Regions from separate parts of the Pseudomonas graminis genome, predicted to be linked through region 2. Evidence: riboswitches for the same ligand, from Rfam matches in the RefSeq annotation. Region 2 holds a riboswitch; the other holds the start of a gene.
What was found. A riboswitch is a leader RNA that binds a small molecule or an ion and turns the genes downstream of it on or off. The one in region 2 is predicted to bind manganese.

Region 1: another riboswitch for manganese. It lies ahead of FX982_RS03795 (TMEM165/GDT1 family protein); the one in region 2 lies ahead of mntP (manganese efflux pump MntP).

What each region holds. Positions count from the first base shown of each region.
Region 1 is NZ_CP053746.1:826,966-830,377, forward strand. It holds gene FX982_RS03785 (2-hydroxyacid dehydrogenase) at 1-311, shown strand, start outside; gene FX982_RS03790 (class I SAM-dependent methyltransferase) at 409-1,407, shown strand; yybP-ykoY riboswitch at 1,448-1,568, shown strand; gene FX982_RS03795 (TMEM165/GDT1 family protein) at 1,658-2,242, shown strand; gene FX982_RS03800 (M48 family metallopeptidase) at 2,414-3,232, opposite strand; gene FX982_RS03805 (SOS response-associated peptidase) at 3,388-3,412, opposite strand, start outside.
Region 2 is NZ_CP053746.1:3,959,656-3,963,067, forward strand. It holds gene FX982_RS17735 (glucose 1-dehydrogenase) at 106-855, shown strand; gene mntP (manganese efflux pump MntP) at 905-1,471, opposite strand; yybP-ykoY riboswitch at 1,484-1,645, opposite strand; gene FX982_RS17745 (ATP-binding protein) at 1,794-3,104, opposite strand; gene FX982_RS17750 (LysR family transcriptional regulator) at 3,331-3,412, opposite strand, start outside.

The sequences.
Region 1 (3,412 bases), 2.4 Mb from region 2:
TTAGCGCCCACGAGTTGAGCCTGTTGAAACCGAAAGCCTTCATCGTCAATACCGCGCGGGGTGGCTTGATCAATGAGCAGGCATTGGCCGATGCCCTGCGCAACGGCCATCTCGGCGGCGCTGCCACCGACGTGTTGACGGTCGAGCCACCGGTCAACGGTAATCCGCTACTGTCGGGCGATATTCCGCGTTTGATCATCACGCCCCACAGCGCCTGGGGCAGTCAGGAGGCGCGGCAGCGCATCGTCGGTCAGATCAACGAAAACGCTCTGGCGTTTTATGAAGGCAAACCGGTCAGGGTCGTGAGCTGACACGCAGCGCTTCGCAGGCCCGCCGATCCGCCGCACAGGGCAGGTGCGCGGCGTGGCAGGCCTGTTAAACTTCGCCCTTTTTTTCGAGGAGCCGATGATGGACCCGCGCAGTGAAGTGTTACTCCGGCAGGCCGATTTGTTTCAGGGCTCCTTGTTGCTGACCGGCCTCCCCGCCGACGACTTGATGAGCACGCTGCCCAATGCACGCGGCTGGAGCTGGCACGCTGGCGACTTCGACACCCTCGGTTCGCGGTTTCCAGAGCGTGTGCACTTCGGCACCGAAGCACCGACCGAACACTTCGAAGCTGCGGTGCTGTTTTTGCCCAAGGCCCGCGACCTCGCTGATTACCTCATTAACGCGCTCGCTTCCCGCCTGGCCGGACGTGAGCTGTTTCTGGTGGGCGAAAAACGCGGTGGCATTGAAGCCGCCGCCCGCCAGCTGAGCCCGTTCGGGCGCACGCGCAAACTCGACAGCGCCCGGCATTGCCAGCTCTGGCAAGTCACCGTCGAAACGCCTCCGCCAGCCGTTGAACTCGATAGCCTGGCCAAACGTTTCGACATCGAAGTCGATGGCGGCACGTTGAAGGTGGTGAGTCTGCCAGGCGTGTTCAGCCACGGCCGTCTGGACCGCGGTTCGGCTCTGTTGCTGGAAAACATTGACCGGCTTCCCGCCGGGCATTTGCTGGATTTCGGCTGCGGCGCTGGGGTTCTCGGTGCAGCGGTGAAACGTCGTTACCCCGAAACACATGTGACGATGCTGGATGTCGATGCGTTTGCCACTGCGAGCAGCCGGCTGACCCTGGCGGCCAATGGTCTTGAAGCCGACGTCATGACCGGCAACGGAATTGACGCCGCGCCGAACGACCTGGACGTGATTCTGACCAATCCGCCGTTCCATACCGGTGTGCACACCGACTACGCCGCAACCGAAAACTTGTTGAAAAAAGCGCGTGAACATCTGAGAAAGGGGGGCGAACTACGGTTGGTAGCCAACAGCTTTCTGCGCTATCAGCCGATCATCGAGTCGCATCTCGGACCGTGCGCAATCATGGCCGAGGGCCAGGGTTTCCGGATTTACCGCGCGAAACGTGCGTGATAATTAGCGCTTGCCGAACGGCAAACGGCTAGGCAGAATCCGCACCGTCCTAGGGGAGTAGTCTCCCACGAGCGCCATGCTCGTCCGGCACGCATCAACATACTTGGTCCTCAGACCATGGTGCGTGCGACCCCAGATCCGCTCAGACGGATCGGTGGTTTGACAAGACCTATGACACGAACATCCTGACCCGGGGCGGGGAGGTTGTACGTGTCATAGCCGTGTTGACCCGCCCCTTAGGAAAACCCTGATGCTGGAATCCCTGTTGGTCCCCACCGCCGTCGTCGCACTGGCTGAAATCGGTGACAAGACCCAACTCCTCGCACTCGTTCTCGCCGCTCGCTTCCGCAAGCCCTGGCCCATCATCGCCGGGATTGTCGCAGCCACGCTGGCCAACCATGCCGCGGCCGGGGCCGTCGGCGCATGGTTCAGCAGCTACCTCTCGGATTCCGTCCTGCACTGGATTCTTGCAGCGAGCTTTACCGCCACGGCGCTGTGGACGCTGGTTCCGGACAAACTGGACGACGACGAAGCCAATACCGGGCGCAAGTTCGGCCCCTTCCTGACCACGCTGATCGCATTTTTCATCGCGGAAATCGGCGACAAGACGCAGATCGCCACGGTCATGCTGGCGGCGCAGTATTCCAACTTGTGGCTGGTGATTATCGGCACAACGCTGGGCATGTTGCTGGCCAACGTGCCGGTGGTGCTGGCGGGGAATTTCGCTGCGGAGAAACTGCCGCTGACGCTGATCCGTCGTCTGGCAGCGGGGGCGTTTTTCATTCTGGCGATCGTTGCGGTGTACAAGGCGATGCAGATCAGCGGCTGGGTGTAGGCGCTAACGATAACCCCTGTAGGAGTGAGCTTGCTCGCGATGCCCTTATCGCTCCGCAGATACGCGGCGACAATTGATGATCGCGAGCAAGCTCACTCCTACCGAATTTCATGTACCAACCCGTTCCGAAAAACGCCGCGCAAGCTCACACCTATCGAGATCAGGCGCTGATCAGCCCTTCGGTGCCTGCTGATACAACGGCATCACTTTCGGGATCGCTGCCTGCAACGAGGCGATCCGGTTGGACGAGGCCGGGTGGGTGCTCATGAATTCTGGCTGCGACCCGCCGCCTTGGGCTTCCATCTTCTGCCACAGCGTGATCGCGGCATTCGGGTTGTAACCCGCGCGAGCCGCCAGTTCGAGGCCCAGCAAATCCGCCTCGTTTTCATTGGCGCGGCTGTTCGGCAGCGTCAGGCTGTAATCGACCACGGTGTCGGCCAACGCCAGACTGTCCTGCCCCAATCCCAACAAGGCACCGGCACCCTGCTTGGCCATCTGCACACCGTAGGCCTTGGACATCGCTTCACGACCGTGTTCGCGCAGCGCGTGAGCGATTTCGTGGCCCATGACCGCTGCCAGTTCGTCATCGCTGAGTTTCAGCGTATCGATCAGGCCGCTGTACACGATGATCTTGCCGCCAGGACCGCAGTTGGCGTTCAGCTCGTCGCTCTTGATCAGGTTGACGTCCCATTGCCACTGCGCCGCGTCGGGCCGCAATTTCGGCGCCTGGGCGATCAGTCGCTTGGCGATGGCCTGAACGCGCTTGCCCTCGGCGCTGCTGTTGTCGAGCACGCCTTTGGATGACGCTTCGCTGACCGTCTGTTGATAAGACTGGGCGTACATCTGGTTGACTTCATCAGTCGACAGCATGCTGAACATGTATTGCTTGCGCTCGACACCCACCGAATCGCCGGTGGTGGTATTGACCGCCTGACACCCGGCAACCAGCAACGCTGCCGTCACGCCACAAAGAGCAAAAATCCTGCGCATCTCGTATCTCCATTGAAACAATCGCGCCATCCTAGGCAATACGCAGGCTGAGCACCAGATGCCAGCCGTCTGCCATGTAAAAAGGCGCAAGCAAATCGCGCCTGTGTAACGGCAGCGAAATAACGGAATGACGATTTGAACCGAGCCAGAGCGGATTACAACGGGGTCAGGCATTCCGGT
Region 2 (3,412 bases):
CGAATACTGGCGCCACGCAGCTCGTTCAAGGCCCGGCAATCACGACCGGTGCTCACGACGGACAGTAACGAAGCTCAATCACACCTCATTTCAAAAGGTCACGGTATGAAACTCAACGGAAAAATCGCGGTAGTCACGGGTGCCTCGAAAGGTATCGGCGCCGGTATCGCTAAGGCGCTGGCTGCCCAGGGCGCCACCGTCATTGTCAACTACGCCTCCAGCAAGGCCGACGCCGATGCTGTGGTCACTCATATCACTACCCACGGCGGCTCAGCCATTGCCGTGCAAGCGGACATGAGCCAGGGGACTGACGTCGCGCGTCTGTTTAACACGGTCCGCGAGCACTACGGGACGCTGGATGTCCTGGTGAATAACGCAGGGGTGGCGGTGTTCCAGATGATTGATGACCTCACCGAAGAAGCCTTCCACACGCAATTCAACCTGAATGTGCTGGGCTACCTGCTCGCGGTGCGAGAGGCGGTCAAGCTGATGGGGCCTGGGGCAAGCATCATCAATATCAGCTCGATCCTGAGTACAGACCCCTACCTGGCCTCCAGTGTCTACTCGGCCACCAAGGGCGCCGTCGACACCTTGAGCTTCGCGCTGGCCAGGGAGCTGGGGCCGCGCGGTATCCGGGTCAACTCGATCCTGCCGGGCCACACCAATACGCCCGCAACGGCCGGGCATTTCGCGGGCGAGTTGGGAGAGAAAATACTGGCGGGAACGCCCCTGGGACGCTTCGGCGAGCCAGAGGACATTGCCCCTCTGGCTGTGTTCCTGGCTTCCGGTGATTCTCATTGGGTCACGGGCGAATCCATCAGGGCGTCCGGCGGGGTTCGTGGCGTCGGGTATTAACCCTCCGGGTTGAGGTCTGAAGGGCACGGTCAACTGCGCTCGTGCGGGGTTACGCCGCCGACAAATGCTCGTAGAGAATCGTCGCCCCGACCAGCATCAACACAACCCCACCGACGATTTCAGCACGTTTGCCCACCACCGTTCCCAGCACACGGCCGAGCATCACGCCGATCGTGACCATTACCGTCGTGGCGACACCAATGGCGGCGGCAGCCACCAGGATATTCACGTTGACGAAGGCCAGGCCAACGCCCACTGCCAGCGCATCGATGCTGGTGGCGAAGGCGGTCACCGCCAATATCAGGAAGGAGTGCTGATTGGGTTTTTCTTCTTCGGCGTCTTCATGCTTGAGGCCGTTGTAGATCATGTGCACGCCGAGGATCAGCAGGAGCGTGAAGGCGATCCAGTGGTCCCAGTTCTTGACGTAGGACGTCGCGGCCTGGCCGATGCCCCAACCGATCAGTGGCGTGATGCCTTCGATGACACCAAAGATAAGGCCGGTGCGCAGCGCTTCGATAAAACGAGGGTTGTGCAGGCTCGCGCCTTTTCCGATGGCCGCTGCGAAAGCGTCCGTGGACATGGCCAGAGCAAGAAGGATGAGGGAAATCGGGTTCACGGCTATGTTCCAGTCGGGCTGTGAGTCAACGACGCAACCACACGCCCGACTTTAGGCATGGATGCATCGTTGGTCTCGCCAACCCGAAGGTGTTCGTGCCACGGCAGGCCGCCGAGAATGTTGACACGAACGCTCTGGGACAATGAGTCCAGAGCAGGCTACTCCCCAACAAGGGCCGCCACTATAGCGCTTGAATGTAAAAGAAATGTCGTCGCGTATGATTTTGCTTCGGCCGGGCAGGGGGCGGACCTGTGCACCGCCACGTACAGGACAAATCGTTACGGGCCGAAGCGGCACGCTTGAGCACGCAATGTGATGGCGGCTAAACCGCTTCCGATGTCGCGATACAGCCCAGGATTCTCAGGTACAGGCTCACGGTCGTACCGGCGCCGGGCGCTGTGTCGATGCGCGCATCGCCGCCAGATTTGATCGCAAAATCCCTGGCTTGGGCCAACCCCAGCCCCGTACCTTCGCCAACCGCCTTGGTCGTAAAGAAGGGCTCGAACACCTGGTGCGCGACCTCGGCAGTCATGCCGGGGCCGTTGTCCCGAACACTGACGACCAGGTAGTCGCCCTGCTGGAGCGACAGATCATCTTCCACGTGCACCCATCGGGTCGACACATGGACCTGGCCGGTACCCTTCAGCGCATCGCGCGCATTAGTGAGCAGGTTCATGACCACGGCGTGGAGTTGGGCCTCCATGCACAGCACACCCCATCCCCACTCAGCGAAATCGAAGCTGAGATCGATGCGTTCGCTCATCGAGTGGCGCATCAGCGACTGCGCCGCGTGAAGGCGTGCGGTCACGTCGATACAGATGAGTTCAGGCCCGTCACCGCGTACGCTCGACATCAAATAACTGATGAGCTGCCGGCCTTGCTCCACGGCCTGCAGACCGGTCTCGGCGAAACGCTCGACGTCGATAGGCCGGCGGGAACGCAGGCGGGTCATTTGAAAGGCAGCGCTGACGCTCTGCAGCAGGTTGTTGAAGTCATGGGCAATGCTTGCGGTGAGCATGCCCAGCGATGAAATGCAGCGCGAGTTCTGCAGCAGCGGGGTGACTTCGCTGGGGTTCTGCTCGGCTTGCTTGAACTGTTCCTCAAACTGCGCGAGTTGCCGTGCCCGCTGCTTGCCCAGCAATCGGGCTTCCAGCAAGGCAGCGGCTTGCCGGGCCAGGGCCTGCAACGCAAGGGATTGACGTTCGCTCAGCTGCCGGGTCTGGGTATCGATCACGCAGACAGTGCCGAGGACGACACCGCTTTCCGTGACGATAGGGGCGCCTGCGTAGAAACGAATGTAGGGCGGCCCGAGCACCAGCGCGCTAAAAGCGAAACGAGGGTCCAGGGCGGCGTCTTCAACCACCAGCACCTGCGCGGGGTCGAGAATCGCATGGCCGCAGAACGCCAGATCCCGGTGGGTCTCCCGCACCCCGAGGCCGATGCAGGCCTTGAACCACTGGCGATCTCGATCCACCAGGGACACCAGCGCAATGGGCGCGTCGCACAGGGTGGTGGCCAGTAGAACGATGTCGTCGAATGCCTTCTCGCTGCCAGAGTCCAGCACGTCCAGGTGTTCGAGCGAGAGGACACGCTCTTCCTCGTTGAAAGGAAATGGGGCGGGATGGTGGGCCATCGATAGTCTGCGCCGGGAAATAAACAATCGCGCATGATGCGCTGTGGCCCGTCGCCCGGCAAGGCCATCGCCCTGTCGATGGTCGGGCCGGGCCGTTAATCTCCTTTTTGAGCACACTTCGCAATCGCACGGCGTTCCAATATCGCGGCCGCGTGCCTGGGAGTGGCAGCGACTAGCCATGTCGGTTACCGGTGGGTTGATGCGCCGTATCAGGCCGCAGCTGTCTTTAAAGCCCCGATGCAACCGATTCGATCATGCCTCTGAGCCATTCCTGAGGGGGATTCCCGTTGCCACGACGATGCCAGATG